DNA from 4 places in the Arthrobacter sp. 10T419 genome. Region 4 is predicted to be linked to each of the others. Evidence: predicted binding sites of a transcription regulator. Region 4 holds the regulator's gene; each other region holds the start of a gene.
What was found. The regulator HrcA, encoded in region 4, represses chaperone genes, less so after heat shock. The targets are predictions, from matches to a motif close to TTNGCACTCGNNNNNNNCGAGTGCNAA.
Positions count from the first base shown of each region.

Region 1 (7,697 bases), on a different contig from region 4:
GAGGCCTGCCCGCGGCCCTGTGTGCCTCCTAGGCCTCGGGAGTGCCCTGGTGGAAGCGGAGCCGCCATTGCGCGCCGTCCAGGACCCACAGGGAGCTGCGCAACGCCGTCCCCGTGCGGGTGTGGCTGCGGTAGGTGAGCAGCACGGCGCCCTCACTGAGGCGGTCCGCGGCCAGAAGCTCCAGCTCGGCGGGCACACCGGGATCATCCTCGAGGGCCATCATCGTCTCGTCGCGGGTCCAGAGCCGTCCGGAACTGCCGATCTCGGTAAAGTCCGGGTGCAGCAGCACTCCTGTGCGCCCCAGATCCGAGCGCGTCTCGGGGAGCAGCAGCTCTCGCTCCAGCGCCTCGACGATTGCCTCCGGGCTCTGCTCCGGGCCGGCCGCCGCAACGCGGGATTCCTCCTCCAGTTCGCTGAAGAGATCCGGCTCAGCGAAAAGGCTGGATTCGCCGAACAGCGTCGGCTCAGCGATCAGTTCCCGCGTTCCGGCGTGAGCGGACGATGCCTGCCGGGACTGCGCCGGGGCTGAGGCCGGGGCCGGCGCGGCCGAAGCCTGCTGCGCGGCGGGGGCAGTCTGCACGCCGGCGGCGGCAACGTCTCCGGCTCGGACGAAGCCGGGGCCCTGCCGGGCCGCGACGCCCTGCTGGTAGGCGGTGGCGGCGGCCCTGGCGCGGTCATCCGCCGCCTCGTTGAGGTCGTGGCCGGCGTGTCCGCGGACCCATTCGAAGGTGTACTTGCGTCCGGTGAGCGCCTGATCGATCTCCTTGAGCAGCTCAACGTTGAGCACCGGCTTGCCGTCGGACTTCCGCCAGCCTTTACGCTTCCAGCCGGGCATCCACTTGGTCACCGAGTTGATGACGTACTGGCTGTCGCACAGAATGTGCAGGTCCTCGCCCGGAAGGTGCGCCGTGGCCCGGAAGAGGTCCAGGACGGCCATCAGCTCCCCCTGGTTGTTGGTCCCGTGCGGCCACCCGCCGGCACGCCAGCAGTCGTCGTTCACGTACCAGGCCCATCCGGCCGGGCCGGGATTTCCTAAAGCCGAACCGTCGGCCGCTGCTGTAATCGTCACTGCACCATCCTGCCAGACCTCCGCCGCCCGACGCTCCCGCACCACCGGCACTGGCACCGGCACCGGGTAAGAGCACCCCACCAACCGAGAGCACCCGGCCAACCACCGCACCACCTGAGGGGCGATGCCCCGGGGCGGGAGGGTTTAACGACGACGGCGGCCCCACCAGTGGTGGGACCGCCGTCGTCGAACGTGCCGTCGCTGACGGAGAACCGTCAGTTCAGGCGTTCAGGGCTTGGTAGCCGGGTGGTTAGAAACCGCCCATGCCGCCCATGCCGCCCATGTCGTCGCCGCCGCCCATGGCCGGGGAGTTCTTCTCCGGCTTGTCGGCCACGACGGCCTCGGTGGTGAGGAACAGGCCGGCGATGGAAGCCGCGTTCTGCAGGGCCGAGCGGGTGACCTTGACCGGGTCGTTGATGCCGGCAGCGAGCAGATCGACGTACTCGCCGGTTGCTGCGTTCAGGCCGTGGCCCGCGGGCAGGCCGCGGACCTTGTCCACCACAACGCCGGGCTCGAGGCCGGCGTTGAAGGCGATCTGCTTCAGCGGGGCGTCGATGGCTACGCGCACGATGTTCGCGCCGGTTGCCTCGTCACCTTCGAGCTGCAGGTTGGCGAACGCCTTGGCGCCGGCCTGGATCAGGGCCACGCCACCGCCGGCGACGATGCCCTCTTCGACAGCAGCCTTGGCGTTGCGGACAGCGTCCTCGATGCGGTGCTTGCGTTCCTTGAGCTCAACCTCGGTTGCGGCACCGGCCTTGATGACTGCAACGCCGCCGGCCAGCTTGGCCAGGCGTTCCTGCAGCTTCTCGCGGTCGTAGTCGGAATCGGAGTTCTCGATCTCGGCGCGGATCTGGGACACACGGCCGGCGATCTGGTCGGCGTCGCCGGCACCTTCGACGATGGTGGTCTCGTCCTTGGTGACAACAACCTTGCGTGCCTTGCCCAGCAGTTCGAGGCCGGCGGTCTCAAGCTTGAGGCCGACTTCCTCGGAGATGACCTGGCCGCCGGTGAGGATGGCGATGTCGGCCAGCTGTGCCTTACGGCGGTCACCGAAGCCCGGAGCCTTGACGGCGACGGACTTGAAGGTGCCGCGGATCTTGTTCACGATCAGGGTGGCCAGGGCCTCGCCCTCGATGTCCTCGGCGATGATCAGCAGCGGCTTGTTGGACTGCATGACCTTTTCGAGGACTGCAACCAGTTCCTTGACGTTGGAGATCTTGGAGTTGACGATCAGGATGTACGGATCCTCGAGGACCGTTTCCTGACGCTCGGCGTCGGTGACGAAGTAGGCCGAGATGTAGCCCTTGTCGAAACGCATGCCCTCGGTGAGCTCCAGCTCGAGGCCGAAGGTGTTCGACTCCTCGACGGTGATGACGCCTTCCTTGCCGACCTTGTCCAGGGCTTCGGCAATCAGGGCGCCAATTTCGTTGTCACCGGCGGAGATGGACGCGGTGGCGGCGATCTCTTCCTTGGTTTCGATTTCCTTGGCAGAAGCCAGGAGCTCGCGGGTGACCGCTTCAACAGCCTTCTCGATGCCGCGCTTGAGGGACAGCGGGTCAGCGCCGGCCGCGACGTTGCGCAGGCCTTCCTTGACGAGGGCCTGGGCCAGCACGGTTGCCGTGGTGGTACCGTCACCGGCGACGTCGTCAGTCTTCTTGGCAACTTCCTTGACCAGCTCGGCGCCGATCTTCTCGTAAGGGTCGTCCAGCTCGATCTCCTTGGCGATGGAGACACCATCGTTGGTGATCGTGGGGGCGCCCCACTTCTTTTCGAGGACGACGTTGCGTCCACGCGGGCCGAGGGTGACCTTGACGGCGTCGGCGAGGATGTTCAGGCCCCGCTCAAGACCGCGGCGTGCCTCTTCATCAAATGCAATGATCTTGGCCATAACGGCAGTAGTCCTTTCGGGACAGTCGTTAAGAATGAACCTTGCGCTGCGGTGCCCGCGACGGACGATTCCAACCCGGCAGCCTCTGTACGCCGCCGGGCCGGGGATCTCACCCCAGCCAGGTATTTCTCTCGCTCCCGGTCCGTCCGCCGCCTCCACGCGACCGGCCGAACCGGGGCGTCGAGTTAGCAGTCAATACGCGGGAGTGCTAACTCCATAATTAGCACTCCCCCGGGGAGAGTGCAAGCAGTGGTGAGGTCAGGGTGCGCCCCGCCGGGCGCTCTTCGCTAGGAGCGATCAGGAGCCGGCGCTGCGGGCCGTTTCGCTGCCGGTCATCTCGGCGTTGTTGTCCGGGCCATAGCTGTAGACCATGTAGGCGGCGGCGGTGACGTCGCCGTTGCTGTCGAAGTTGATCGGGCCGGAGGCGCCGTCGTAGTCGGGGCGCTTGCCGGCGCGGAGCGCGGCCACGCATTCCTGGTAGGACTTGCAGGCCGCGGCTTCCCCGGACGGGGCCCCGGTGCCGGCAGCCGTTCCGCCGGACACTGCGACCAGCTTCGAGGCGATGGAGGTCCCAGCGTCGTCCTCCGCCGCGGCGGCGGCGAGGGCGGCGAGGTTGACGGCGTCGTACGTCTCGGCGGCAAACGCCATGTCCTTCAGGCCCGGGTCGACGGCCACGAGTTCCGCCTGGAAGTGCGCGGAGGGGAACGTGCCCGGCAGGACCCCGCGGGCGCCGTCCAGCGCCTTGGAGCCAAGGCCGTCGCCGTACTGGTTTACGGCCCCGTCGCTGAGGATGAGCTTCTTTCCGGACAGTCCCGCGTTGTTGAGCTCGGCGATGGCGCCCTGGGCACCGTCCCGGGCCACCAGCACGACGGCGTCCGGCGAGGCAGCCTTGGCCGCCGCGGCCGCCTGTTGCGCCTGACCGGCCTTGAATTCAGCGTCGACGGAGGTGCCCAGGCCCGCGGCCTTCGCGGCCGCCGAGACGGCCACGGAGACGTCCTTGCCGTAGTCGCCTTCCTCGTGCACCACGGCAAGGGTCTTGGCGCCGCCGTCCTGGGCGAGCTTGACCAGGACCGAGGCCTGCGCGATGTCGGCGGCCGCGGTCCGGAAGTAGTAGCCGCCGCTCTTGTACGAGCTGAGTCCCGGCGCGGTGTTGGCCGGTGAAATGAGGGCGACTTTGGCGCGGGAGAGGACGTCGATGGCGCCGGCGGCGCGGCTGGAGTCGGTGGGCCCGATCACGACGTCGGCCTTGGCCGCCACCAGGTCCTTGGCCTGGGCCGCGGTGTCCGTACCGATGGACTCGGGCAGCAGTTCCACGGGCTTACCCTTGTGGCCGCCCGCCGCGTTGATTTCCTTGACCGCCAGCTTCGCCGCCGCCAGTTGGGGCGGATTGAGGAAGTCCTGCCGGCCGGTGTTGTCCAGGATCAGGCCGATCCGCAGCGTTCCGTCGCCGCTCGCCTCCGCGGCATCCACCCGGGCGTTGCCGGTGGGACCGGCGCAGGCGGCCAGCGCCACGGCTGCGGCCACGCCGGCGGCCGCTGCACGGTTGAACCGCCGGAGCTTGCGCCGGCGGCCATCGCTCTTCGGGGCAGCTGCCGCAGCGGAGACTGCCACTAGGCGGGCCGGACGCTTTCGGCCTGCGGGCCCTTTTCGCCCTCGCCGACTTCCAGTTCCACCCGCTGGCCTTCAGCCAAAGCACGGTAGCCTTCGCCCGCGATCGCGGACCAGTGCACGAAGACGTCGGCCCCGGAGCTGTCGACGGTGATGAACCCGTAGCCCTTTTCGGCGTTGAACCACTTGACGGTCCCCAGTGCCATGTTCTCCACACTTTCAGCTAGCTTGCGAACGGCCCACCCCAATGTGCGCCGCGTTATGCGAAATGAAGTCCGCAGACACTCTACCCACAGCCTTCCACCGGTGCCCGGGCAGGGTCCCGGCCCGGCCGGGAATAGTTATTCAGGCGTAACCGAAGCCGGCGGCCACCCTGGGGCTAATTGAAACCGGGGCCGAGGACGATGACCAGCGGCATCTGGAATTCCGCCGAATCCACCAGGGTGCCAATCCCGAGGAGGGAACCCAGCTCTGCGGCGTTGGCCTTCTGCGCCGGGCCCTTGTAGAAGACGACCGAGGTCTGCTGGGGGGCGCCGCCCCAGTTGCCGAGCGGGCCCTGGACCCATCCAGCGGCGGAGATCCTGGAGCCGACGCGACCGGCCAAGCCCGGCGTCGTGGTTCCGTTGTAGATCGCCACGGGCTGGGTCTTGTCAAGCTTCTGGTCCCCGGACTGGTCCCCGGCGGCGCTCGGCGTTGCAGAAGCGGAGGGCTTGGAGCCCGCGGGGGCGAGGCTCCCGGTCGGCTGGCTGCTGGGGGACGGCTTCGAGCCGGCGGACGTTGTGGGTGCCTGCGACGCCGCGGCGTTGTTGCTGGCTTGGTCCGCGGTCATGGCCGAGCCACCGGCGGGACCAAAGCCCAGTTTGGGCAGCAGAAGGAAGGCGACGAGGCCGACTACCAGGGCCGCGGCGCCGGTGGCGAGGACGGGGCCCAGCCGGCGGGCACCGGGAGCGGCGACCGTCCGGTGGACACCCTGGCGCGTGGAGGCCTCCGGGACCCGATCAAATTCATCCCGTGCGTACTTGGTCATGGTAAAACGACGTCCTTGCTGATTTCTGGCTGATGGCCCGACGCCGGAATCCGCGCGAAATTCCGCGCTTCCGGCCGGACTTCACGTGCTCTTAAGCGTCCGAGCCCAAACGGCGTGCAGTGCGGGCACGTTGTCGTGACGTACGTAGTCTACGCAATCTCTTGACCAGCATGGGATCGTGGGCCAGCGCCGCCTCGGTGTCGATCAGGGCGTTGAGGATCTGGTAGTAGTGCGTGGCGGAGAGGTCAAAGAGTTCCCGGATGGCTTGTTCCTTGGCGCCGGCGTACTTCCACCACTGCCGCTCCAAGGCAAGCATCTGCTGCTCCCGGCTGCTCAACGGCGAGTCTTCGGAGACTGCCGCGAGCACGGCGTCGGCGTCATCCGCCGACAGGTACTCGGGTGCTGCTTCGGCCACTGCACACTCCCTGGCTCGTTCCGATAGGTCTCCCCCACATGTTACGGCCGAATAACAGGCTTGTCATTTAGCCGGCCCGGCCGGCTGCCCGGGCTCCTGCGAGAATGAAGCCGTGCCTGATTCATCTAATCCCGACGCGCTCTTCGAACTTGACCCCGCCGCAGAGGCGGTGGACCTCGCGGCGATGGCGCACCTTCCCTTGGACGGGCTGGTGGCGCCGGACTGGGCCGCGGCGCTGGCACCGGTCGAGGGACAGCTGCGGTCGGTCCTCGCGTTCCTCGCCGCCGAGACGGCCGACGGCCATGAGGTGCTGCCGGCGCCGTCGAACATCCTCCGGGCCTTCCGGCAGCCGCTCTCCGGCGTGCGGGTTCTGATTGTGGGCCAGGATCCCTACCCCACACCGGGTCACGCCGTCGGGCTGTCCTTCGCGGTGGATGGCGGCACCCGGCCGATCCCGCGCAGTCTCGCCAATATCTACAAGGAGCTCGACGCCGACCTCGGGCTGCCGCCCCGCGTCCACGGTGATCTCAGCCGGTGGGCGGAGCAGGGGGTGCTGCTGCTCAACCGAGTCCTCAGCGTCCGGGCCGGAGCAGCCGGTTCGCACCGGAACAAGGGCTGGGAGGCCGTCACGGCGGCCGCCATCAGGGCCGTCGCGCAGCGGCGCCGAGACGACGGCAGCCCCGCGCCGCTCGTGGTGGTCCTCTGGGGCAAGGACGCGGAGGGCGTGCGGCCGCTGCTGGGCTCGGCCGCCGTGATCGCCAGCGCCCACCCCAGCCCGCTCTCGGCCTCGCGCGGGTTCTTCGGCTCACGGCCCTTCAGCCGCGCCAATGACCTGCTCACCGCCCAGGGTGACGGCACCGTGGACTGGGAACTGCCGCCGCTGCCCTGACACGGTTCTTGGCTAGGCTTAGGTCCATGACTTCCGTCCCCGCCACCACCACCGCCAACCGGAACTCCCGGCCGCAGACCAACCTCACGGTCCTGCGCCGCGAGCAGCTCTCGCCGCACATGGTCCGGATCGTCGCCGGCGGCCCGGGTTTCGCTGCCTTCGTCAACAACGGTTACGTGGACCGGTACGTCAAGATCGCGTTCCCGCAGCCGGGGGTCGACTATCCGCAGCCGCTGGATCTCTGGGCCATCCGGGAGTCCCACCCGCGGCAAGAGTGGCCGCGCACCCGGACCTACACCGTCCGTTGGGTCGACGAGGCGGCGGGCGAGCTGGCGATCGACTTCGTCATCCACGGCGATGAGGGCCTGGCCGGGCCGTGGGCCGCCTCCGCACAGGCCGGGGACAGCCTTGTCTTCACCGGGCCGGGCGGGGGCTACAACCCTGACCCGGCGGCGGACTGGTACCTCTTCGCGGGCGACGAGTCCGCCCTGCCGGCGATCAGCGCCGCGATCGAGTCACTCCCCCGGGATGCCCGCGGTCTGGCCTTCCTGGAGGTGGACAGCGACGCCGACGTCCTGGCGATCGACGCCCCGGCCGGGGTGGAACTGCGCTGGCTGCTGCGCCGCGGGACTCCGGCCGGAAACGGGACCCTGCTGGTGGACGCCGTACGCGGCGCGCAGTGGCCCGAGGGCCGAGTGCAGGTCTTCGCGCACGGGGAGCGCGGCTACATGAAGGGCCTGCGCCCGGTGTTCTTTGCCGACCGTGGCCTCGAACGGGGCCAGGTCTCGCTCTCCGGGTATT
Region 1 is NZ_JBFTHF010000004.1:77,489-85,185, reverse strand. It holds gene AC1DBD_RS09265 (RNase H family protein) at 29-1,069, opposite strand; gene groL (chaperonin GroEL) at 1,320-2,957, opposite strand; gene AC1DBD_RS09255 (ABC transporter substrate-binding protein) at 3,255-4,568, opposite strand; gene AC1DBD_RS09250 (cold-shock protein) at 4,568-4,771, opposite strand; gene AC1DBD_RS09245 (LytR C-terminal domain-containing protein) at 4,945-5,592, opposite strand; gene AC1DBD_RS09240 (DUF3263 domain-containing protein) at 5,684-6,007, opposite strand; gene AC1DBD_RS09235 (uracil-DNA glycosylase) at 6,192-6,896, shown strand; gene AC1DBD_RS09230 (siderophore-interacting protein) at 6,923-7,697, shown strand, end outside.
Region 1: a site for HrcA is predicted at 3,143-3,169, ahead of groL (chaperonin GroEL). Genes of this name have one in related genera too.

Region 2 (7,697 bases), on a different contig from region 4:
AGCGGTACGACTACGAACCCGCCGGGCGCGGTGCGTTCCCGCAGGAGGAGGACTGGGACACCCGCGCCTACCTGCGGCACCTGCCGACGGTGTTCGAGGCGGTCCGGAACGAGTTCGGACCGGAAATCCCACTGCTGCACGACGGGCACCACCGGATGACGCCGATCCAGGCCGCGAAGCTGGGCAAGGCGCTGGAACCCTACGACCTGTTCTGGCTGGAGGACTGCACCCCGGCGGAAAACCAGGAGGCGCTGCGCCTGGTCCGGCAGCACACCACCACGCCGCTGGCCATCGGTGAAATCTTCAACACCGTGTACGACTACCAGACCATCATCAAGGAACAGCTGATCGATTACGTCCGGGCCGCCTCCACGCACTTCGGCGGTATCTCGCCGCTGAAGAAAGTCATGGACTTCGCCGCGCAGTACCAGATCAAGTCCGGCTTCCACGGCCCCACGGACATCTCCCCGGTCGGGTTCGCCGCGCAGCTGCACGTGGGCCTGGCCATCCACAACTACGGGATCCAGGAATACATGCAGCACTCGGATGCAACCAACGAGGTCTTCGAGCAGTCCATGACCTTCGTTGACGGCTACCTGCACCCGGGGGAGACCCCCGGCATCGGCGTCGAGTTCAACGAGGAGGCCGCCGCGGCCTACCCGTACCAGCAGGCCTACCTGCCCTACAACCGCCTCGTCGACGGCACCGTCCATGACTGGTGATTGGCCACGGCTGGTGAACCGCCGCTGAAGCCAAAAAGGTCCCGGGCGGCGATTCGCAGCTCAGCCGCCCGGGACCTGGTCTGGTTAGCGGCCGGGGCGCGTCGTCCCCGGCCCGCCGCGCCCGCGGCCTAGCGGACGACTTCCCGTGTCATCCCGAAGGGGACCTGGTCCGAAAGTGCGGCCGTGTAGTGCCCCGGCTTGTGCCGGGTCAGCAGGATGCCGTGGGCGCCGGTGAGCATGGCGAGCCGCTGCAGCCCCTGGACGGCGTCGTTGAGCCGGTCGTCCAAGAGTTGGCGATTGTCGACCTGGATCTCGATGCATTCGCTTGCTGTCGTCATCGCACTGTCTTTCCGGGAGGTGGTCGCCGCGGGGCCAACGGCTGAAGCGAGGATAACGTCTGATTTAAATGTGAGTCAAATCACCACGCGGGCACGCCGCCGTCCGTTTCCGGAGCCTAGGTCAGCACCGTGAAACCGGCCCCCGGATAGCGCACCCCGTTGACCTGCGGCTGCAGCGCGTGGTCGCCGGGGTGGTGGACCCGGGTGGTCATCTGGCGGAAGGCATGGCGCTTCGAAAATGTCCTGGATTCACCCGGCCCGAGGACGGCCGTGCCGAGCTTGAACACTTTGTCCGCGAGGACGCCGTTGGCTTTGGCGTAGTGCACCACGTAGTCGACGGCGATGCGGGCCTCCGCCGGGCCGGTGTTGGCGACGTCGAAATCGAATCCCAGGTCTCCCGGCAGTTCCACGACGGTGCGGTCGAGCCGGAGAGGCGTCACGGCGAGCGGCGCCGGCGCGAAGCCGAGCAGCTCCAGCGCGCCGGGGTGGGCCTTCTTGACCAGGGTCCGCAGGCCGTGGCGGACCACCCTGGCGGTGTTCGCGTCCGGCTCCGCCAGCCAGCGCGCTGCGGCGGCGACCACTTCGTCGGGGGCATGCCGGGCCAGGTCGTTCAGGTGGTTGGCCACCGACCGCCGGACGTCCTCGACCGGGTCGCGGTACAGGGCGTCCAGGATCGGCAGGGTTGCCGCCGGCCGGGCCGTGAGTCCGGGAACACGGATTGCCCACGGCAGGTACGCCCGGGTGCCCTCGCTGGCGAGCCGTCGGACCTGCCAGTCGGGGTGGCTGGTCCAGCGCTGGATGACCGTCAGGGCCCGGTCGAGGTCCGCATCCAGGAGCCGCCGGATGGCGAATTCACCCGTGAGCCGCGGAGTCAGCTCGGCGAGCAGCGACAAGCAGTCCTCGAAATCGGCGGGGCCCCTCCGGGCAAGGGCGAGAGTGGCGGCCGCCTCGCTGACCGGCCAGATCATCCAGCCGGTGAAGTCCGGGTCCTTCAGCGCCTGGCGGAAGACCGCCGCCGCAGCGGTGTAGTCGGCGGGCAGATCGGTGAGCAGGGCGCTGCTGAGCAGGTCGGTGCGTTCGCGCAGGCCCAGCCCGTCCAGCTGCCCGGCCGTGCCGGCCAGCTGCGGGAAGCGGCGGCCGGGGGAAGCAGCGGCAAGGATCCGTCCCAGCGAGCCGACCACCCCGGGGTTGATCAGTTCGTTCATGACACCCATGGGTTCAGGCTACCGGCGGGAACGGCGCGGGACCGGCTGCCGGTCCGACGCGCCCGCGGCGCGGGAACCGGGATATTCTTCACGTTGGGAATGTCCACACACGGCGCAGAGGCGGATACGGCAATGGCAGAGCAGAAAACCGGGCAATCCGGCTGGTGGCGGGTCTTCCATGACAAGTTTGTGGTGGAGGAGCGCTACATGAGCGTGGATGCGCGGCGGAATCTGTACCGGATCGCCGTCGGGCTTATGGTCGTCGGCGTCGTGGCGTTCATTGCCATCCTGGTTAGCGTGCTGCAGCACGGCGGTATCACCGCCGTTGACGAGCCGGTGCGCTCCGGGCTCGTGGCCCTGCGCGGGGAGCCGGCCACGACCATCATGATCATTCTGGCCATTGTCTTCGGACCCATCGGCCTGCCGATCATCATCCTGGTGTTCACGGTGGCGTGGGGGCTGCTGGCCAAGCACGCCTGGCGGCCGATGGTGCTGGCCGGTGGCATGCTGACCGGGGTCATCCTGGCCCAGATCATCGGCCGGTCGGTCGGCCGGCAGCGCCCGCCGGTGGACCTTATGCTCTTCGGGGCTGACTCCACGTTCTCGTTCCCGTCAGGCCACGTCCTGGGCGCCTGTGACTTCCTGCTGATCACCACGTTCCTGATCTTCTCCCGCCGCAAGAACCCGAAAGCCGCCGTCGCGGGATTCGCCGTGGCCGGGATCGGGATCTTCTTCGCCGCGCTCAGCCGGCTTTACCTTGGCTACCACTGGACCACCGACGCCCTCGCCTCGCTGTCCATCTCGTTCGTGATCCTGGGCGCCGTGATCCTGCTGGACACCTGGCGGACCGCCAGGATCCCGGGCGAGCGGATCACCGGTGAACTCTCCAAGCAGGAGACCGGCGCGGAGTAGGCGCCGGCGAAGACGGGGCGCGCTGCCGGTCAGCGCGCCCCGCGTCGTTTAAGCTCCGCACGGAGCTTGGCATTAGCCGTTTCCAGTTCCAGCACCTTGGCGACGCCGGCGAGGTTCAGCCCCTCGTCCAGCAGCTCACTGATCCGCCGCAGCACCACCAGATCCGTCTCGCTGTACTGCCGCGTTCCGCCCGCCGTGCGGTCCGGGGTCAGGAGTCCCCTGCGCTCGTAAAGCCGGATGTTCTGCGGCCCGGTCCCGACCAGCTGAGCCACCACGGAGATCGCGTACACCCCGACGTCCGCTTCACGTTCCGCCATGGCTCACGTCCCTTCGTGTGGTCGAAAAATTTCCTGTTGCATCAGTTTGGCACTGGTGCTATAAAAAATCTATATCCACCACCACAGATAATCGAGTGGGCTGGATAGGCAGGAAAATTCAAGACTCTCGTATGAAGGAGTGGGAAATGATGTTGATGCGTACGGACCCGTTCCGTGAATTGGACCGGCTGACCCAGCAAGTCTTCGGAACGGCGGCGCGGCCCGCCGCCATGCCGATGGACGCGTGGCAGGAGGACGGCGAATTCGTCGTCGCGTTCGATCTTCCCGGCGTCAATGTTGACTCGGTGGATCTCGACATCGAGCGCAACGTCCTGACCGTCAGGGCCGAACGGCGCGACCCGACGCAGCCCAACGTTGAATTGATCGCCTCGGAACGGCCGCGCGGAGTCTTCAGCCGCCAACTGATCCTGGGCGACACGCTGGACACCGACAAGGTCAAGGCGAGCTACGCCGACGGCGTCCTGACGCTCCGGATTCCGGTGTTGGAGCAGGCCAAGCCGCGGAAGATTGAAATCACGCACACGCAGGACAAGATGCAGGAGATCGGGAAGTAACAGCGCCGGCGGCGGACGCTTCGGACCGCTGGCGGTGCGGGGATCCGGCCGGCCGGAACGTGCGGCCGGATCCCCGCCTGATCGGCCCGAGCCCCGTCCGGCCACCAGGAGGTGAGCCGATGAACCGCGACCCGCGCGGCTTCTACGCCGCGTTGCACGTCGCGCCGGATGCGTCTCCGGCCGAGATCCAGCGCTCCTTCCGCGCGCTGATGCGCCGCCGCCATCCCGACGTCGAAGCGGCCGCCGGTGCGGCTTCCGGAGGCGGCCCGGATGCCCGGCCCGGCGCCGGGTCCGACGGCGGGGAGGAGGCGCGCCGCATCCTTGAGTCGTTCTCGGTGCTGCGGAATCCTGACGCGCGGGCCGCCTATGACGCCGCCGGTTCCGCGGCCCGGCCGGCCCGCCCGGCCCGCGACGCTTCCGCCGTCGGCCGGGACATTCCGGTGCGGCACCACCGAGGCGGGCAGCCGGTGTTGCGCGTGACCCCGGTGCGGTGGGAGCGGGGCCCGGAGTGACGCGGGTACCAGGGGCGGTGCCGCGTGCCGGACCATGCAGGAAGCAACAGGCAGGAAGCAGCAGGCAGGAATACAAGAAAATGGAGGACAACCATGAGCGCATGGCGGCGTTACGATTCGCACCTGATGCCCGCGTTCCACGAGCGGTTCGAGGAGCGGTGGGGCGAAGGAACCGCGCCCTTCCTTGACCCGGAGGCCCACGAACTGCCTCTCCCGCGCGCACAGTGGATCAATGTGGACACCGGCGCCGCGCTGGCGGTGGTGCCCATCTGGGCCGCCGAGGACAGCCAGCACCGCTCCTTCGGGGTGTTCTACCTACCCCCCGCCGGGGACATCTGGGTGCTCCGGCCCGGGTTTACCGGCTACCTTGAGCCCGCGGCGGACGAGGCGGAGCAACTCCTGAGCCTGCGGAATGACGCGTTTAAGAAGGCCGTCGCCCATGCCAAAGAGTTCCTCTTTGGGCCGGAGGAGTCCACCTACTAGGGCGCCGGGCTCAGGGGCGGAGGCGCCGGACCCACCGGCGGAGGTGCCGGCGCCGGTTGTGGCGTGGGCGCCCGCCGGGGCCTAAAATCAATCAACCACCAGCGCAACTGCATAGGGGATCCGCCAATGAATGCTTCCGCCCACGATCTGGCCGCTCTGCTGCCGGCCGATTTCACCATGGGCGTGGCGACCGCCGCCTTCCAGATCGAGGGGGCGCTGGACGAGGACGGACGCGGACCTTCGGGATGGGATGTCTTTGCGGCTACCCCGGGCTCGATCGTCAATGATCACAGCCCCGCCATGGCCTGCGACCATTACCACCGGATGCCCGAAGATGTGGCGCTGATGAAGGAGCTGGGGATCGATTCCTACCGGTTCTCGCTGTCCTGGCCCCGCATCCAGCCCGGCGGCAGCGGTCCGGTGAATCCCAAGGGCCTGGACTTCTATGACCGCCTGATCGACCTGCTGCTGGCCAACGGGATCTCGCCGATGGCCACCCTGTACCACTGGGACACGCCGCTGGAGCTGGACGAGGCCGGCGGCTGGATGAACCGGGACACCGCCTACCGGCTGGGGGAATTCGCCGCCATCGCCGCCGCGGCCTACGGGGACCGGGTGGCCCGCTGGGTGACCATCAACGAACCGGCCACGGTGAGTGCCAACGGCTACATGCTGGGCGTGCACTCCCCGGGCGAAGCGCACATGCTCAAGGCGCTGCCGAGCGTCCACCACCAGCTGCTGGGCCACGGGCTCGCGATGCAGGCGCTGCGGGCGGCGAAGGTGCCCGGTGAAATCGGCCTCACCAACGTCTATTCACCGATGGTCCCGGCCTCGGTCAACCCGCTGGACAAGGTCAGCGCCGGGCTGATGGACATGGCCCAGAACCGCCTGTACGCGGATCCGGTGCTGCTGGGCAAGTATCCGGACGCCATCAGGGCCGCCACTTTCTTCTCCTCCTTCAGCCCGTCCAGCGAGGACATGGAACTGATCTCGCAGCCCCTGGACTTCTACGGGCTGAACTACTACATGCCCACCCGGGTGGCGGCCGGACCCGGCGAGGGCACCGTGCCCCAGGGCATGGCCGAGGCCATGGGCAATGACCTCAACGGCGGCGGGTCCGGAACCCCGTTCCACATCGAGAGCTTCCCGGACACCGAGATCACCGCCTACGGCTGGCCGATCAAGCCCGACTACATGGCCGTGGCATTCGCGGAAATGGCCGAACGCTACCCGGAACTGCCGCCGGTCTACATCACCGAGGGCGGCGCAAGTTTCGAGGATCTGGAGATCCACGACGCCGAAGGCCGCCTCATCGTCCCGGATGAGCGCCGCGTGCGGTACCTTGCCGAGCACATCGGGGCGGCCATCGAGGCGACCTCACCCGGCGGCTCCGCAGAGTCGATCGAGCTGCGCGGCTACTACGTGTGGTCGCTGCTGGACAACTTTGAATGGTCCGCCGGCTACAAGCAGCAGTTCGGCCTGCTGCACGTGGACCGTGACACCATGGTCCGCACGCCGAAGGCCTCCTACTACTGGATCCGGGAGCTCATGGCGGCCCGGAAGAGGGACGCCGGGGCAGCTGCGATGGTCGCGGGCGACGGCGGCACGGCGGACAGCGCCGCCGTCGACGTCGAAACCCCCGAAGCAGGAACCGCGGCCGAAGCCCCGGCGGCCGGCTAGAGGATCTCCAGCTCCTGCAGGCGCTTGGCCATGCCGGCGCCGTCGGGCGAGTAGACCCACGGGACGCTGGAGCCCGTGTGGTCGCCGGTCTCGGAATGTCCGCCCGCCAGCACGGCCTCGCCGGTGGAGAGCTGGCGGATGCCGATCGCGGCGACCCGGTCTCCGTGCTCCCGGGCGAACTGCGAATAGATGGCCTCGTCGTGCTGGCCGTTGTCGCCGAAGAGGAGCCAGCGCATGTTGGGGAACTCCTTGGCCAGCAGTTCCAGGTTCCGGCGCTTGTGTTCCTGGCCGCTGCGGAACCAGCGGTCGTGGGTGAGGCCCCAGTCGGTCAGCAGCAGGGTGCCGGAGGGGTACATGTTGCGCGTGATGAAGCGGGCCAGCGTCGGGGCGGCGTTCCAAGGGCCGGTGGACAGGTAGATCACCGGCGCCTCGGGGTGTTCCACCAGCAGTCGGTCCATCAGGACGGCCATGCCCGGGGTCGCCATCCGGGCCCGTTCGTTGAGCACAAAGGTGTTCCACAGGGCCAGGAACGGCCGGGGGAGTGCCGTGACCATGATCGTGTCGTCAATGTCCGAGACGATGCCCAGGGTGGTGTCCGGGGAGATGACATAGATCATCGCCTCCGCAGGCTCGGTCCCTTCGGCCCGCAGCACGGCGCGGTGCCAGCCGGGCGTGAGTGAAACCGGGACCACGGTGTCCACGATGCCGCCGCGGTCGGCGTGCACCCGGGTGGTGATGCCGCCGATCTCGATCTCCACCTCAATGAACTGGATCGGGACAGACGTAAACGCGCGCCAGCCGCGGACATTCTGGTTGCCGTTCTGCGCCGCCTGCTCCGCCCGGCTGCCGGGGGTGGGCTTGCTCGTGAGCAGGACGCGGCCCAGTACCCGGACCCACTCGGTGGAGCCGTAGCCCTGGTAGGCGATGGTTTGCGGGCTGAACTTCCAGCGCCT
Region 2 is NZ_JBFTHF010000001.1:253,756-261,452, forward strand. It holds gene manD (D-mannonate dehydratase ManD) at 1-722, shown strand, start outside; gene AC1DBD_RS01230 (hypothetical protein) at 851-1,060, opposite strand; gene AC1DBD_RS01235 (DNA alkylation repair protein) at 1,177-2,274, opposite strand; gene AC1DBD_RS01240 (phosphatase PAP2 family protein) at 2,398-3,177, shown strand; gene AC1DBD_RS01245 (MerR family transcriptional regulator) at 3,207-3,494, opposite strand; gene AC1DBD_RS01250 (Hsp20/alpha crystallin family protein) at 3,644-4,069, shown strand; gene AC1DBD_RS01255 (DnaJ domain-containing protein) at 4,189-4,581, shown strand; gene AC1DBD_RS01260 (hypothetical protein) at 4,675-5,064, shown strand; gene AC1DBD_RS01265 (glycoside hydrolase family 1 protein) at 5,191-6,744, shown strand; gene AC1DBD_RS01270 (App1 family protein) at 6,741-7,697, opposite strand, start outside.
Region 2: a site for HrcA is predicted at 3,541-3,567, ahead of AC1DBD_RS01250 (Hsp20/alpha crystallin family protein). Genes of this name have one in related genera too.

Region 3 (7,697 bases), on a different contig from region 4:
CCGGAGCCGTGTTCTGCGAGCAACTGCTCCTCAGCGAACGGTCCTCGGGTTCAAGGTCGCCGGAGCACCGGTTGCCCAGGCTGGACCAGTCGTTCTTGAGCTGTTCGGGCAGGGGCAGGATCGGGGCGTCGCTGTCCGCCGCGCTGACGAAACCGGGCACCAGGGCCAGGGCGCCGGGGTTGTTCCGCTGTGACTCTGCCATCACAGCCTGTGCTTGGAAGTGCTGCTGAAGCTGCACCGCGGTGAGCGGCACCGCGACCACTGCGAGGCAGAGCGCCACGGCGAGGGCAGCGCGCCGACGTCGGACTTCCGGCCATGCCCAGGATCGCCACGGCTTCTCGACGAATCGGGTGGTCAGGAAGGCGAGCCCCAGTGAGACGGCGATGATGAGGCTGCCCGATAGCCATCCCGCGTGCTCCTTGCCGCTCCAAGCCAGGGCAAGCACCAGGACGGGCCAGTGCCAGAGGTAGAGGGCGTAGGAATTATCTCCGAGCCTTACGAGGGGGCCAGCGCTGAGGATGCGGTCCACTCCCCAGCGGCTGTTGGTCTGCCCTGCCAGGATGACGCAGCTGGCGGCCAGGGTGGGCCAGAGCGCCACGAACCCGGGGAAAGCCCCTTCCACATCCAGGATGAAGCCGCAGCTGACCATGGCCAGGACACCGACCCAGCCGAGGACCACGCGCACCGACTGCGAAAGGAACGACAAGCCCGGCAGGAACAAGGCCAGAAGCGTGCCCAGTGCGAACTCCCAGAGGCGTGCGCCGGTGTCGAAGTAGGCCTGGGACTGGTTGGTGGCCGTGTAGTAGATCGAGAAGGTCAGCGAAGCCAGGAAGATCGCGGCGAAGATGTAGCTGAGCAGCGCCCGGTAGCGCAGGTTGTACCGTCGTGCGAGGAACGCTGCGCCGGCAAAGATGAGCGGCCACAGGATAAACACCTGGCCCTGGATGGACAGCGACCAGAAGTGCTGGAGCGGGCTGGCCAGCGCGTGGTCCCCCGCGTAATAGTCGACGGCCTCGGCCTGCAGGACGCGGTTTTCCACGTAGAACAGCGATGCCCAGCTCTGCGCGACCACATCCGGGAAGCGGGTGCGGGGCAAAAGGAAGTAGCTGGCCGCCAGCGTGGTGACAATGACGACGGCGGCCGCCGGCAGGAGCCGCCGGAACAGGTGCAGCCAATGCTTGATCAGCGCCATCTGCGAACCCCGCTCGAAGCGGCCCACGAACTGCAGCGTCATCAGGAACGCCGAGATCAGCAGGAAGATGTCGACGCCGCCGGACACCCGGCCAAACCAGATGTGGTAGGTGACCACCATGAGCACCGCGAGCGAACGCAGTCCTTGGATTTCCGGCCTGAATTTCGTCCCCCGGGCAGGACGTGGCTCGGCGCTCGTTTCGCGCGGCGAGACGAGCGTTACCGCTCCAGACATACAAAACCCCCGTAGAAACAACGCAAGACAGCCAGAGCAACTATACAACCCGGTTCGGCGTCGGTCCCTTTCGGATGACGCCGGCCACGATGCCCGGACCCCGACGGCATGGCTCCGGGGAACAAAAAGGACCGGACCAGCTGACGCTGGTCCGGTCCCTTCTTTGCACGGAACCTAGTGCGCGGAAACCTTAGTGCTGGTGTCCGGCGTGCTCGTCCTCGTCGGCCGGCTTTTCCACCACGAGGGTTTCGGTGGTGAGAACCAGCGCCGCGATGGAGGCCGCGTTGCGGAGGGCCGCGCGGGTGACCTTGACGGGGTCGATGACACCGGCCGCGATCAGGTCCTCGTATTCGCCGGTCTTGGCGTTGAAGCCCTGATTGACAGCGGATTCGGCCACCTTGGCGACGACGACGTAGCCGTCAAAGCCGGCGTTCTGGGCGATCCAGCGCAGCGGCTGGGTCAAGGCCCGGCGGACGATGCCCACGGCAGCTGCCGCGTCGCCGTCGAGCGCCTGGACAGCCGGATCCTCATCAAGCGCCTTGAGGGCGTGGATGAGGGCGGAGCCGCCGCCGGCCACGATGCCTTCTTCGAGGGCAGCGCGGGTGGAGGACACGGCGTCCTCGATGCGGTGCTTCTTTTCCTTCAGCTCGACCTCGGTGGCAGCGCCAACCTTGATCACGCCGATGCCACCGGCCAGCTTGGCCAGGCGTTCCTGCAGCTTTTCCTTGTCCCAGTCCGAATCGGTGCGGGTCAGCTCGGCGCGCAGCTGGGCAACCCGGGCCGCGACGTCCTCGGCCGAACCGGCGCCGTCAACGATGGTGGTGTTGTCCTTCGTGACGGTGATGCGGCGGGCGGTACCCAGGACCTCAAGGCCCACGGTGTCCAGGCTGAGGCCCAGTTCCGGGGAGACAACCTGCGCGCCGGTGAGGGTCGCGATGTCCTGCAGCATGGCCTTGCGGCGGTCTCCGAAACCGGGAGCCTTGACGGCCACGACGTTCAGGGTGCCGCGGATACGGTTGACGATCAGCGTGGAGAGTGCCTCGCCGTCGACGTCTTCGGCGATGATGAAGAGCGGCTTGGAGCTCTGCAGCGCCTTTTCCAGCAGCGGCAGGAATTCCTGGACCGAGGAGATCTTGCCCTGGTTGATCAGGATAAGGGCGTCTTCGAGGACTGCTTCCTGGCGTTCCGCGTCGGTGACGAAGTACGGGGACAGGTAGCCCTTGTCGAACTGCATGCCCTCGGTGAGGACCAGTTCGGTCTGCGTGGTGGAGGACTCCTCGATGGTGATCACACCATCCTTGCCGACCTTGCCGAAGGCCTCGGCCAGGAGCTCGCCGACCTCGTCGCTCTGTGCGGAGATCGCGGCCACGTTGGCCACCTGGGTGCCCTCGACCGGGCGGGCGTTTTCGAGCAGGCGGGCGGCCACGGCCTCGACGGAGACCTCGATGCCGCGCTTGATCTGGCCCGGGGCGGCGCCGGCGGCAACGTTGCGCAGGCCTTCCTTGACCAGGGCCTGGGCGAGCACGGTGGCGGTGGTGGTCCCGTCGCCGGCGACGTCGTTGGTCTTGGTGGCGACCTCCTTGGCGAGCTGTGCGCCAAGGTTTTCATACGGGTCGTCCAGCTCTACTTCGCGGGCGATGGTCACACCGTCGTTGGTGATCGTGGGGGCGCCCCACTTCTTGTCCAGCACGACGTTGCGGCCGCGCGGGCCGAGCGTCACCTTGACCGTGTTGGCGAGCTTATCGATGCCGGCTTCGAGCGACCGGCGGGCAGCGTCGTTAAACGCAAGCTGCTTTGCCATGGTTTTGTCCTTTCAAGACAGAACCCCGCGCAGCCGTTCGTTCAAAGCGAAGGATCGGCGGCGCGGGGGTCCAAGAGAGTTACTTTACGACGATCGCCAGAACGTCGCGGGCGGAGAGCACGAGGTACTCGGTGCCGCCGGTCTTAACTTCGGTTCCGCCGTACTTGGAGTAGATGACAACGTCGCCAACGGCAACGTCAACGGGAACGCGGTTGCCATTGTCATCAAAGCGGCCGGGGCCTACTGCAACAACTTCGCCTTCCTGCGGCTTCTCCTGTGCGGAGTCCGGGATAACCAGGCCGGAAGCCGTGGTCTGCTCGGCTTCGAGCGGGCGGACAACAATACGATCCTCAAGAGGCTTAATAGAGACCGACACTCGGACCTCTCCTTTTCGTCAGCAAATTTGTGGACTATGAAGCGGTGATCCGTGGCGTACAAACCGTCGTCGCGGTGCCGGCAGTAGCCCGGCGGAACATGCTTCACGTGTTAGCACCCGCCTAGGGAGAGTGCTAATGACGACTCTATGTAAGTAGTTAGCACTCGGTCAAGGTGAGTGCCAGAAGTTCGTCACTGGTGAACGTCCGGCGGGACCGTCCGGAGTGACGGACATGCTCATCGCCAGCTGCCGGCAATGGGCATATCGGCAGTATGTCCGGTGCTGGTGCCGAAGGATGGGCATGTCCCTCGGTCCGCGCCCAGGCTGGGGCGGCCTACTCCCCCGCCAGGTCCTCGTAGTCCCAGTCCTGGCCGTCGTCGTCTTCCTCGATCCGGGCGGAGGCGTTGCGTTCGCGGTACAGCACAAAGCCGCCGGCGAGGGCAGCGACCGCGCCGAGGACGAGGGCGATGATGCCGCCCACCCGGGCTGCGGCATAGGTGTCACGGATCGCGCGCGCCTCATCGGTCGCATCCTTCACGTCTTTGCCGCCGACCGAGTAGACGGTCGCATTGAAGGAGTCCAGTAAGAAGATAATGACGAGCAACGCCACGCACACGACGGCGATCACGACGCCGGCGATCAGCGCCGGCCGGGCGAAGCGGGCCAGTCCCCGGCTGCCCCTGGCCTCCCCGACGGTGTTCTCCCGGGTGCCTGCCGTGCCGAAGTCGTCTGTGTCCCTGCCATCCATGCCGTCCAGCCTATCGGGCGCGCCCGGCGTTCCCCGCCTGAACTACGCTTGATGGCATGGCTGAGACTACGCAGGACCAGATCGCCCCGCTCCTCAATCCGGAGGGCTGGGAGCTGCTGGCCTCGCTGGGACCGTACCGCGAGGAGGAGGCCTTCCGCCTCAACGCCTCGCTCCGGAAGGCCGGTCATTCCCCCGAGCTGGTCTCCGCGGCACTCACCCAGTCCCGCCTGCGGACAAAGGCGGAAGCGAAGTTCGGTGAATTCGCCCGGCAGATGATTTTCACCCGGGCCGGCCTGGAACAGGCCACCCGGCTGACCGTAGCGGCGCGGCACGCGCAGCGCTTCGCCGAGGCCGGGATTGCCCATGTGGCGGATCTGGGCTGCGGACTGGGAGCCGACGCAATGGCCCTGGCCTCGCTGGACATCAAGGTGACCGCCGTGGAACTGGACGAAACCACCGCCGCCTGCGCCACGATGAACCTGATCCCGTTCCGGAACGCCACCGTCGTCCATGCCGATGCCGCCGCCGTCCCGCTCGACGGGATTGACGGCGTCTGGCTGGACCCGGCGCGCCGCACCACCTCAAGTTCCGGGACCAAGCGACTCTGGGATCCGGAGGACTTCTCCCCCCCGCTGTCCTTCGTGGAATCCCTGGCCTCGTCCGGCCGTGCCGTCGGCGTGAAGATGGGCCCGGGCATGCCGCATGCCTCCGTCCCGGAGGACTGCGAGGCGCAGTGGGTCTCGGTGGGCGGCGACGTCACCGAAGTTGCGCTGTGGTTCAACGCGGTCCGCCGGCCCGGAATCCGGCGTGCCGCGCTGGTACTCGGCCCGCAAGGCGCCGCGGAGCTCACCAGCTCGGAGGACTTCGGCGCCGGGCCGGAGGCCCCGCTGGGCCCGGTGGAAGGCTACCTCTACGAGCCCGACGGCGCCGTGATCCGCGCCGGCCTGGTCGCCGACGTCGCGCTCCAGCTGGGCGGTCATCTGCTGGACGAACACATCGCCTATATCTGCGCGCCGGAACTGCACGATACCCCGTATGCCCGCGCGTACAAGGTCCTTGAGGTGATGCCGTTCAACGTCAAGGCGCTCAAGTCCTGGGTCAAGGACAACGGCGTGGGCGTCCTTGACATCAAGAAGCGCGGCACCTCGGTCACGCCGGAGGAACTGCGCAAGCAACTGCTCCCCGGCGGCGGCAGGAACGCCAAGAATGCGGCCAAGAAGACGGCCACCCTGGTCCTCACCAGGATCGGGGAGGAGCGGGTGGCCATCTCGGTGGAACCGGCCTAGGGCCGGCCTTGCGGGGCGGGGCTACTGGGCCCGCATGAACTCCTCGGCGGCACGGACCTGTTCGTCGCTGGGCCGGATGCCCGTGTAGAGCACGAACTGTTCGAGGGCCTGGATGGTGGCGACCTCGGCGCCGGTGATCACCTGCTTGCCGGCCGCACGCGCGGCTTTGATCAGCGGCGTTTCGGCGGGCAGCGCCACAACATCGAACACCACCTTCGCGGCCGCCACGGCTTCCGGCGGGAAGGACAGGGCGCCGGACTCGGGGCCGCCAGCCATGCCGACGGGCGTCACGTTGATCAGCAGGTCGGCTGTGCCCTCTGCGGAATCCGGGGCCGGGAGTACTGCACGCCATTCGAATCCGTAGAGCCCGGCGAGCGCCCGGCCGGCCGCCTCGTTGCGGGCGATGATCGTGACGTGCCGGAATCCGGCGTCGCGCAGTGCCGCCGCAGTGGCCTTCGCCATTCCACCGGCGCCCAGCAGCCACACCGTGTAGTCCGTGGGGACGGCGTTGCGTTCCAGCAGCTGCTCGATCGCCGTGTAGTCGGTGTTGTAGGCCGTGAGCTTACCGCCGTCGTTGACGATCGTGTTGACCGAGTCGATGGCTTTCGCGGACGGGTCCATGACATCCACGAGGGCGATGACGTCTTCCTTGAATGGCATGGACACGGCGCAGCCGCGGATGCCCAGGCCCCGCACGCCGGCGATGGCCTGGGCCAGGTCGGTGGGGGCGAAGGCCTTGTAGATCCAGTTCAGGCCCAGCTGTTCGTACAGGTGGTTGTGGAAGCGGGTCCCGTTGTTGCTCGGCCGGGCCGAGAGCGAGATGCACAGGGTCATGTCTTTATTCAGGATGGGCACAGCACCATTAAACGCCACGAAACGCCACGGCAACGGCTCAGCGGCAGCCGGAACCAGGCCCTTGCCGCCCGACGGGGGCGGTGCAGCCTGTGGATACCAGGGCGAGCCCTGGCAGAACCGCCGCGGCTGCCGGGAACAGGCTTCTTCTGTGAAAACTCTCACGCATCAGCTGTAACTTGACCACCAGTTGGATGCTACCCCTGCACTAGACTTTGAACACCGCTGCCTGGCCACTGCATGCCGCAACCGGGCTGCACCAGCGGCCAATGAACACCAGCGGCCAATGAACACCGGCGGCGAACACACACTGGCAGGTGACAAACACCGGCGGGCAACAAAACAGCGAAGGGACCACATGAAGATTGATTTCGCTTCATCCAGGCAATCAACTCTTGGTGTGGAATGGGAGCTCGCGCTCGTCAACGCCGAAACCGGTGAGCTGGCCTCGGTGGCCAGCGAGGTGCTCCGCGGCGTTTCCGCCCGGCATCCCGAGCTGAACGAGGATGACGAACACCCGCACATCAAACAGGAGCTGCTGCTCAACACGGTGGAGCTCGTCACGGGCATCTGCACCACCGTGGCGGAAGCGAAGGCGGACCTGAACAGTTCCCTCGCCGCGGTGCGCGAGGTCACCGACCCGATGGGCGTCGAAGTCTTCTGCGCCGGCAGCCACCCCTTCAGCCCGCCGCAGCTCCAGCCCGTCACCGACAAGGCGCGCTACGCCAAGCTGATCGACCGCACCCAGTGGTGGGGCCGCCAGATGGTCATCTACGGCGTCCACGTGCACGTGGGCCTCGACAGCCGCGACAAGGTACTTCCTGTACTCGACGGGCTCGTCAATTACTTCCCGCACTTCCAGGCGCTGTCCGCCTCCAGCCCGTTCTGGGGCGGCGAGGACACCGGCTACGCCTCGCAACGCGCGCTGATGTTCCAGCAGCTGCCGACGGCGGGACTGCCGTTCCAGTTCTCCAGCTGGGAAGAATACGAGTCCTACGTCCAGGACATGTTCACCACCGGGGTGATCGACACCCTCTCCGAGATCCGCTGGGACATCCGGCCGGTACCCAACCTCGGCACCATCGAGATGCGCATCTGCGACGGCCTGGCCACGCTTGAGGAGGTGGGGGCCATCGCCGCCCTGACCCAGTGCCTCGTGGACGAGTTCTCCACCATCCTGGACAACGGCGGCACCATCCCGACCATGC
Region 3 is NZ_JBFTHF010000001.1:657,826-665,522, reverse strand. It holds gene AC1DBD_RS03195 (acyltransferase family protein) at 1-1,426, opposite strand, end outside; gene groL (chaperonin GroEL) at 1,617-3,227, opposite strand; gene groES (co-chaperone GroES) at 3,307-3,603, opposite strand; gene AC1DBD_RS03180 (hypothetical protein) at 3,938-4,351, opposite strand; gene AC1DBD_RS03175 (THUMP-like domain-containing protein) at 4,408-5,637, shown strand; gene AC1DBD_RS03170 (shikimate 5-dehydrogenase) at 5,659-6,492, opposite strand; gene AC1DBD_RS03165 (glutamate--cysteine ligase) at 6,848-7,697, shown strand, end outside.
Region 3: a site for HrcA is predicted at 3,761-3,787, ahead of groES (co-chaperone GroES). Genes of this name have one in related genera too.

Region 4 (7,697 bases):
AGGTCCACCTGGGTGACGTCGCCGGTGACGACCATTTTGGAGCCGAAGCCCAGCCGGGTGAGGAACATCTTCATCTGCTCGGGGGTGGTGTTCTGGGCCTCGTCCAGGATGATGAACGCGTCGTTGAGCGTGCGTCCGCGCATGTAGGCCAGCGGCGCCACCTCGATGGTGCCGGCGGCCATCAGCCGCGGGATCGACTCGGGGTCCATCATGTCGTGCAGGGCGTCGTAGAGCGGACGCAGGTAGGGATCGATCTTGTCACTGAGCGTGCCGGGCAGGAAGCCGAGCCGCTCCCCCGCTTCGACGGCCGGGCGGGTCAGGATGATCCGGCTGACTTCCTTCTGCTGCAGCGCCTGGACCGCCTTGGCCATGGCCAGGTAGGTCTTGCCGGTGCCGGCCGGGCCGATCCCGAAGATCACCGTGTTCGCGTCAATGGCATCCACATAGTTCTTCTGGTTCAAGGTCTTGGGCCGGATGGTCTTGCCGCGGCTGGAGAGGATGTTGTGGGTGAGCACGTCCACCGGGTTCTGCAGTGACTGGGTGCGCAACAGCGACACGAGCTGCTGCAGGACAACCGGCGTAATCACCGTGCCGCGCGCCACCAGGCCGCGCACCTCGTTGAGCAGCCGCATGATCCTGGGCACGTCGGCGGCAGGGCCGCTGATGGAGAGCTCGTTCCCGCGGACATGGAAGTCGACGCTGGGGAACTGGGTTTCGATAAAGCGCAGGGCTTCGTCATGGCTCCCCAGGGATTGCACCATCTGGTCGGAATTGTCGAACAGGACCACCTCCGTCCGCAGACCTGGGAGGGAGTGGGGAAATTCCCCTGCGGTGCGCTCGTTCGCGCTGATCCGGGCCTTGCCGTTGGCTGCTTCAGTCATGGTGTTGGCCCGTGGGCCTCTGGTCCCCTCCAGTTCGGAAATGGTCTCGCCGCCTCGGCGCCGGCCGACGGCGTTCCGGGCCGTCCGCGCCGGGTTTCAGCGGGTCCTTCCATCTTACGCCAGCGCGGCCCGGTGCCGGAGCGGAGGGCATTAGGTATCAACTTCATATCGTCCTCATATCGTTCCCGTTGCAGTTCGCCGGACAGCGCGGAATCCCCACTGGAGCGCAGGCGCCTTGTGCAATGCTGGATTCGGCCCTGCCGGGCCCGCGGAGCGAGCAACACAGCGAAGGGACAGGGGCAATCAGCCAGCGTGGAGTGAACAAGACAGCAGCAGGGCGGCGTACGCGCCGCGGCTTGCTGCACCTTGTGCTGCCCGCTGCCCTGGCGCTGTCCGGCTGCGTGGCCACGCCCCAGCCGGGCATCACGAACTCCGACACGCCCTCCCACACGGTCCCCGGCCCGGCCGCCGGCGTCGCCACCACCAGCGCACCGCTGGAATCCACCCAGGCCTCCAACAAGGCTCCGGTCTACTGGATCGGGCGCAGCAACAACAACGTCTTCCTGTACCGCGAGTTCCGGGACGTGTCCGAAGAGGACAATCCGATCACCAGGGCGCTGCGGGTGATGATGTCGCAGAAGCCGCTGGACCCTGATTTCTTCACCCCGTGGCAGAACCCCAGGCTCCTCGCCACCTCGATTTCCGGAAAGAACGTGATCACGGTGGACGTGTCCGCCGATGCGTTCAACAGCAACGTCGACGCCGACATGGCCGAACGCGCGATCCAGCAGCTCGTCTACACGGCCACGGCCGCCGGTGCCAGCGCCGGGCTGACCGATACCGGGCAGCAGATCCAGGTCGTCATCCTCGTCGACGGGCACACCGACTACGTCGCCTTCAACCGGGTCCGGCTCGGTTCACCGACCTCGCGCAGCGCCGGAATGGTGGCGCCCGTGTGGATCATCGATCCGCAGGAGGGCACCGAGGTGGCGGACGGCGCGGTCAAGATTTCCGGCCGGAGCACGGTCCCGGGCGGAAAGCTGCGCTGGGAGATCCTGCGGGTCGACGGCGCCAGCAAGACGCCCTATCTGGACGGCAACATCACGGCCTCCGCCGATGCCTCGAAGCCCGGCCTGTTCAACCTCTCGTTGAACCTCGGTCCCGGTGAGTATGAGGTCCGCGTGTCGCAGGTCGATCCCAGCAGCAAGGTCCAGGACCTGAACGTAGATACCCGCGGGTTCACTGTCCGCTAAGGCATTCCGCTAAGGCAGGCACCCGGCGGACCCGCACGGGCGCGGCGCCTGGCCTGTCCTACTACTGCTTGCCCCTACCAACGTCCCAGGACGTCGCTGGCCAGCACCGTGGCGGCGGGGCCGGCGGTGGAAGAACGCAGCACGTGGTGGCCCAGCAGGGCGGTGACGGCTCCCGCATCGCACAGCCGGGTGACCTCGCGGGGGCTGATGCCGCCCTCGGGGCCCACGATCAGGAGCACCTCGCGGGCCACACCGCCGTCGCCGGCCTGCTGGTGCCAGGCCTCCAGCACCTGCCGCAGGGGCCGAACCGCGTCCTCGTGCAGGATCACGGCCAGGTCCGCGGCGGCTACGGCCGCCTGCAGGCCGTTGCCGTCCACCGCGGCGCGGACCTCCGGAATCCAGGCGCGGCGTGCCTGCTTCGCGGCTGCCGTCACCACGGACTGCCATTTGGCGTGCGCCTTCGCCGCGCGTTCGGGTTTCCAGCGGACGATCGAGCGTTCGGCCTGCCAGGGCACGACGGCGTCAATCCCCAATTCGGTCGCGGTCTCAGCCGCCAGCTCGTCGCGGTCGCCCTTGGCCAGGGCCTGCACCAGCACCAGCCGAACGTCAGGCCTTGGCTCGGTCACGACCTCGCCGCACTCCACCGTCAGCTCCTGCGGCGCGGCGGCCGTCACGGTGCCGGTGATCCGCTTGCCGGCGCCGTCGGCGATGTCCACCGGCTCCCCCACGGCCAGGCGCTTGACCGTCACCGCGTGGCGCGCCTCGGCGCCTTCGAGGACGAACGTCGCGCCGGGGACCAGCTGGTCCAGGGTGCCTGCGGGGGTGAAGAAGACCGGGTTGCTCACCGCTACAGGTTACCGAGCCGGTCCCGCAGCTTCGCGAAGACACCGCCGCTGGCGGCAAGCTTCCCTTCGGTGAACTGCTCGCCGCGGAGTTTGGCGAGCTGGCGCAGCAGGTCTTCCTGGGCGGCGTCGAGCTTCGCGGGGGTATCCACCTGCAGGTGGACCTTGAGGTCTCCGCGGCCGTAGCCGCGCAGGTGCGTGACGCCCAGGCCACGCAGCGTGATGACCTCGCCGGACTGGGTGCCGGCCTTGACGTCGATTTCCTGTTGACCGTCAAAGGTCTCAAGGGTCAGCTCTGTGCCGAGCGCGGCCGCCGTCATCGGGATGTTCAGGCTAGCGTGCAGGTCGTCGCCTTCGCGCACGTAGGTGGGGTCGTTGTTGACCCGGATCTCGACGTACAGGTCACCGGACGGGCCGCCGGCAGGACCGGCCTCACCCTGGCCGGAGAGCTGGATGCGGGTGCCGGTAGCGACGCCGGCGGGAACCTTGACGGTAAGCGAGCGGCGGCTGCGGATGCGGCCCTGGCCGGCGCATTCGTTGCAGGGATCCTTGATGACCGTGCCGAAGCCCTCGCAGCTGCCGCAGGGGGCAGTGGTCATGACCTGGCCGAGGATGGAACGCACGGCGCGCTGGACCTGGCCGCTGCCGCCGCAAATGTCGCAGCGCTCGGGGTGGCTGCCTTCGCGGCAGCAGGAACCCTCACAGGTGGGACAGGTGACGGCGGTGTCCACTTCGAGCTTCTTGTTGACCCCGAAGACGGCGTCGCGCAGGTCGATCCGGACGCTGATCAGGGCGTCCTGGCCGCGCCGCACCCGGGATGCGGGGCCACCCTGGCCGCCGGCGCCGCCGAAGAAGGTTTCGAAGATGTCCTGGAAGGCGAAGCCCTGGCCGGCGTAGCCGCCGCCGAAGCCGTTGTCGTTCCCGTTCTCGTTGCCCGTCGTGTCGTAGACCCGGCGCTTTTGCGGGTCGGAAAGCACCTCGTAGGCATGGGTGACCGCCTTGAAGCGCTCGGAAGCGTCATCACCGGGGTTCACATCCGGGTGCAGGGTCCGCGCAAGCTTGCGGTAGGCCTTCTTGATCTCTTCCCCCGTGGCTTCACGGGAGACTCCAAGAACGTCATAGTGGCTGCTCAAAGTCTGTATCTCTTCCTTTTTGTACTGCCAGTGGGGCACTGCCTGTAGTTGGCAAGAAGTCCGGTTCCGGATCCGGCCCGTCAGGGCCCGAGGATCCGCGAAAGGTAGCGGGCCACCGCACGGACGGCGGCCATGGTGGTGGGGTAGTCCATCCGGGTGGGGCCAAGGACTCCGACCTTGGCCGTGGCGTCCGGGCCGTAGCCGGTGGCCACCACGGACGCTTCGGACAGGCCGTCGTAAGGGTTCTCCCGGCCGATGCTTACCGTGACGCCGCGCGGGTCCTCCGCCATGTCGCTGAGCAGGCGCAGCATCACCACCTGCTCTTCAAGCGCTTCGAGCACGGGTCCGATGCTCAGCGGGAAATCCACATTGGACCTGGCCAGGTTGGCGGTCCCGGCCATGACCATCCGTTCCTCGCGGCTGCTCGCGGCAAGCGATTCAAGCCCGCGGGCCAGGGCCTGGGCGGGTCCCCGCCGCACCGGCGGACAGCTGTCCACCACGGCCTGCAGCGACTGGGGCAGCAAGCTCAACGGGGTGCCGGAGAGCCTGGCCAGGAACAGGGTGCGGAGTTCGGCGAGGGCGTCGTCGCCGAAGTCCTGGCCGACGTCGATCACCCGCTGTTCCACCTTGCCCGTATCCGCGATCAGGACCGTGAGTACCTTGCGCGGCGCCAGGAGCACGAATTCGATGTGCCGGACGCGGGCCCGGCTCAACAGCGGGTACTGCACGACGGCGACCTGGTTCGTCAGCTGCGATAGCAGCCGCACCGTCCGGTCCAGCACGTCGTCGAGGTCATCGGACCCCTCGAGCAGCGCCTGGATGGCGCGGCGCTCCGCCGGAGAGAGGGGTTTGACGGCCGAAATCTGGTCCACGAACAGGCGGTAGCCCTTGTCCGTGGGAATCCGGCCGGCGCTGGTATGCGGCGCCGTGATCAGGCCCTCGTCTTCCAGGGCGGCCATGTCATTGCGGATCGTGGCGCTGGACACGCCCAGATGGTGCCGTTCCACCAGGGCCTTGGATCCAACCGGCTCGCGGGAATGGACGTAGTCCTCCACGATGGCGCGCAGCACTTCGAGTTTGCGTGGCTCGCTCACTCTCCACCTCCAATCGACCCGTATCGGTTCGCCGGTGCCGCCGCGCGTGCAGGAACACCCGGCGTTAGCACTCGACATGCCTAAGTGCTAACCAGTCTAATATGAGTCGCGCCGTTGTTAGCATTGGATTCGCTGCGGGCGTGAGCCCCGGGACTGGTGTTTCCGGGCACACCACAGGCCGCGCCGCCGTTCTGTCCCCCGTAATTCCCGAGTGCAAAGCAGTGTGTAGCAGATGTCGTACCAGAATTGGGGCCCGCAGGATCTCTCCGCGCCCGCCAAGGCCCAGCTGCCCGAGATCCCGGTGGAGCGCGGCATGGTGCTGGAGGACGTGCAGTCCGGCTGGGTGGGCGCCGTCACCCGGGTGGAGAAGTCCGGCGGCATGCACGTCGTGGCCCTCGAGGACCGGCGCGGCAAGTCCCGATCCTTCCGCCTCGGCTTCGGCTTCCTGCTCGAGGGCCAGCCCATCCGGCTGATGCCGCCCGCCCCGCGGGTTCCCGCGGCGGGTGCCGGAGTCGGCGCGCGCACCGCCTCCGGTTCGGTCCGGGTGGAGGGACAGCGTGCCCAGGTCGCGAAGGCCAGCCGGATCTGGGTGGAAGGCAAGCACGACGCCGAACTCGTCGAGAAAGTCTGGGGTGACGACCTCCGCGTCGAGGGCATCGTGGTCGAGCCGCTGCACGGCATCGACGACCTCGCTGCCGCCGTGAAGGAGTTCCGGCCCGGCCCCGGCCGTCGCCTCGGCGTCCTGGTGGACCACCTTGTTCCAGACTCAAAGGAGTCGCGAATCGCCGACGCGGTGATGGCCTCCCCGGGCGCGGCCGGCAACGTGCTGATCGTCGGGCACCCGTACGTCGACGTCTGGCAGGCCATCCGCCCTGCCGTCCTGGGCATTGAGCGGTGGCCGGTGATTCCGCGCGGGGTGGACTGGAAGACCGGCATCCTGACGGCCTTCGGCTGGCCGCACAGCACCAAGGAGGACATCGGCCTGGGCTGGCAGAAACTCCTCGGCGCTGTCCGCAGCTACGCGGACCTGGAGCCCTCCCTGCTGGGCCGGGTCGAAGAGGTCATCGACTTCCTCACGGTGCCGTAGCCGCCTCCCCATGCTTTGGTTCGCGGTCCGAGCAAGTATTCTTGGTAGGGCGGCCGCTGCATTTTGTTGCGGCCGCGGCTCGTACAGGTACCTACGCTCCACCGCAATCCAAAGGACGAAACGTGGCAGAAGACGCACGCGAACACACGGATCACCAGGCCGGCCATGGCCAGTCGCAGTACCATGGCGTTCCCGCAAATGCTCTGCCGTTGACGGCAAGCGAGGACCGGCAATGGGCCACCCTGGCGCACTTTGGCGGCATCCTGGGTTGCATTCCCGCGCTGCTGATCTACCTGATCTTCAAGGACCGCGGCCCGTTCACGGCGCAGGAGTCGAAGGAGGCGCTGAACTTTACGCTTCCGCCTACCATCGCTGCGGTGGTAGCCAATCTGCTGGTCTTCGTCCCGGTGGTGGGCAACCTGTTCGCAGTCCTGGCGACCGCCATCTGGATTGCCCTCGCCTGCTTCTCGGTGGCCGCCGGCATCCACGTCAACCGCGGCCAGCCGCACCGCTACGAATACAACCTCCGCTGGATCAAGTAGCGCGAACGGACATTTCCGTCCCGCGCCCAACGCGATCGGACACTTCCGGCCCGCATGGGCTGACTACCTAGTCCGGCAGGATCCGGCGGACCACGGCGTCGGCTAGGAGCCGGCCCTTGAGCGTGAGCACCAGCCGGCCCTTGAACGCTTCCGCAGGCTCAACGAGCCCGTCGGCGATCAGTCCGGCGACCGCGTGCCGTCCGGTATCCCCCAGCCCGCCAAGACTCGGGATTTCCAGGCCGGTGACCAGCCTGGCTTCGAGCATGACGCGCTCCACGTTGCGGGTCTCGGCGTCGAGGGTCTCCCGCCCGGCCGCGGGCGAGACGCCTGCCGCCAGCCGACCGGCGTAGGCCGTGGGGTGCTTGACGTTCCACCAGCGGACCCCGCCGACGTGCGAATGCGCTCCGGGGCCGATGCCCCACCAGTCATCCCCGCGCCAGTAGGCCAGGTTATGGCGACAGGCCTGGTCCGGCGTGCGCGCCCAGTTGCTTACTTCATACCAGCCCAGCCCGGCCGCGGAGATCAGTTCATCGGCCAGTTCGTATTTGGCGGCATGGTCGTCGTCGTCGATCCCCGGAACCTCGCCGCGCCGGATCTGGGCGGCGAGCTTCGTGCCCTCCTCGACGATCAGCGCGTAGGCGCTGATGTGGTCCGGGCCGTAGGACAGTGCGGTCTCCAGCGAGTAGCGCCAGTCCTCCAGCGACTCCCCCGGGGTGCCGTAGATCAGGTCCAGGCTGACCGCGAGGCCCGCCTCACGCGCCCACTGGACCACCTGCGGCACACGGCTGGGCGTGTGGGTGCGGTCGAGGACCTTGAGCACGTGGGGCACCGCGGACTGCATGCCGAAGGAGACCCGGGTGAAGCC
Region 4 is NZ_JBFTHF010000002.1:482,256-489,952, reverse strand. It holds gene AC1DBD_RS05845 (PhoH family protein) at 1-881, opposite strand, end outside; gene AC1DBD_RS05840 (GerMN domain-containing protein) at 1,199-2,134, shown strand; gene AC1DBD_RS05835 (16S rRNA (uracil(1498)-N(3))-methyltransferase) at 2,209-2,979, opposite strand; gene dnaJ (molecular chaperone DnaJ) at 2,982-4,109, opposite strand; gene hrcA (heat-inducible transcriptional repressor HrcA) at 4,190-5,203, opposite strand; gene AC1DBD_RS05820 (DUF3097 domain-containing protein) at 5,436-6,290, shown strand; gene AC1DBD_RS05815 (DUF4870 domain-containing protein) at 6,413-6,832, shown strand; gene hemW (radical SAM family heme chaperone HemW) at 6,900-7,697, opposite strand, start outside.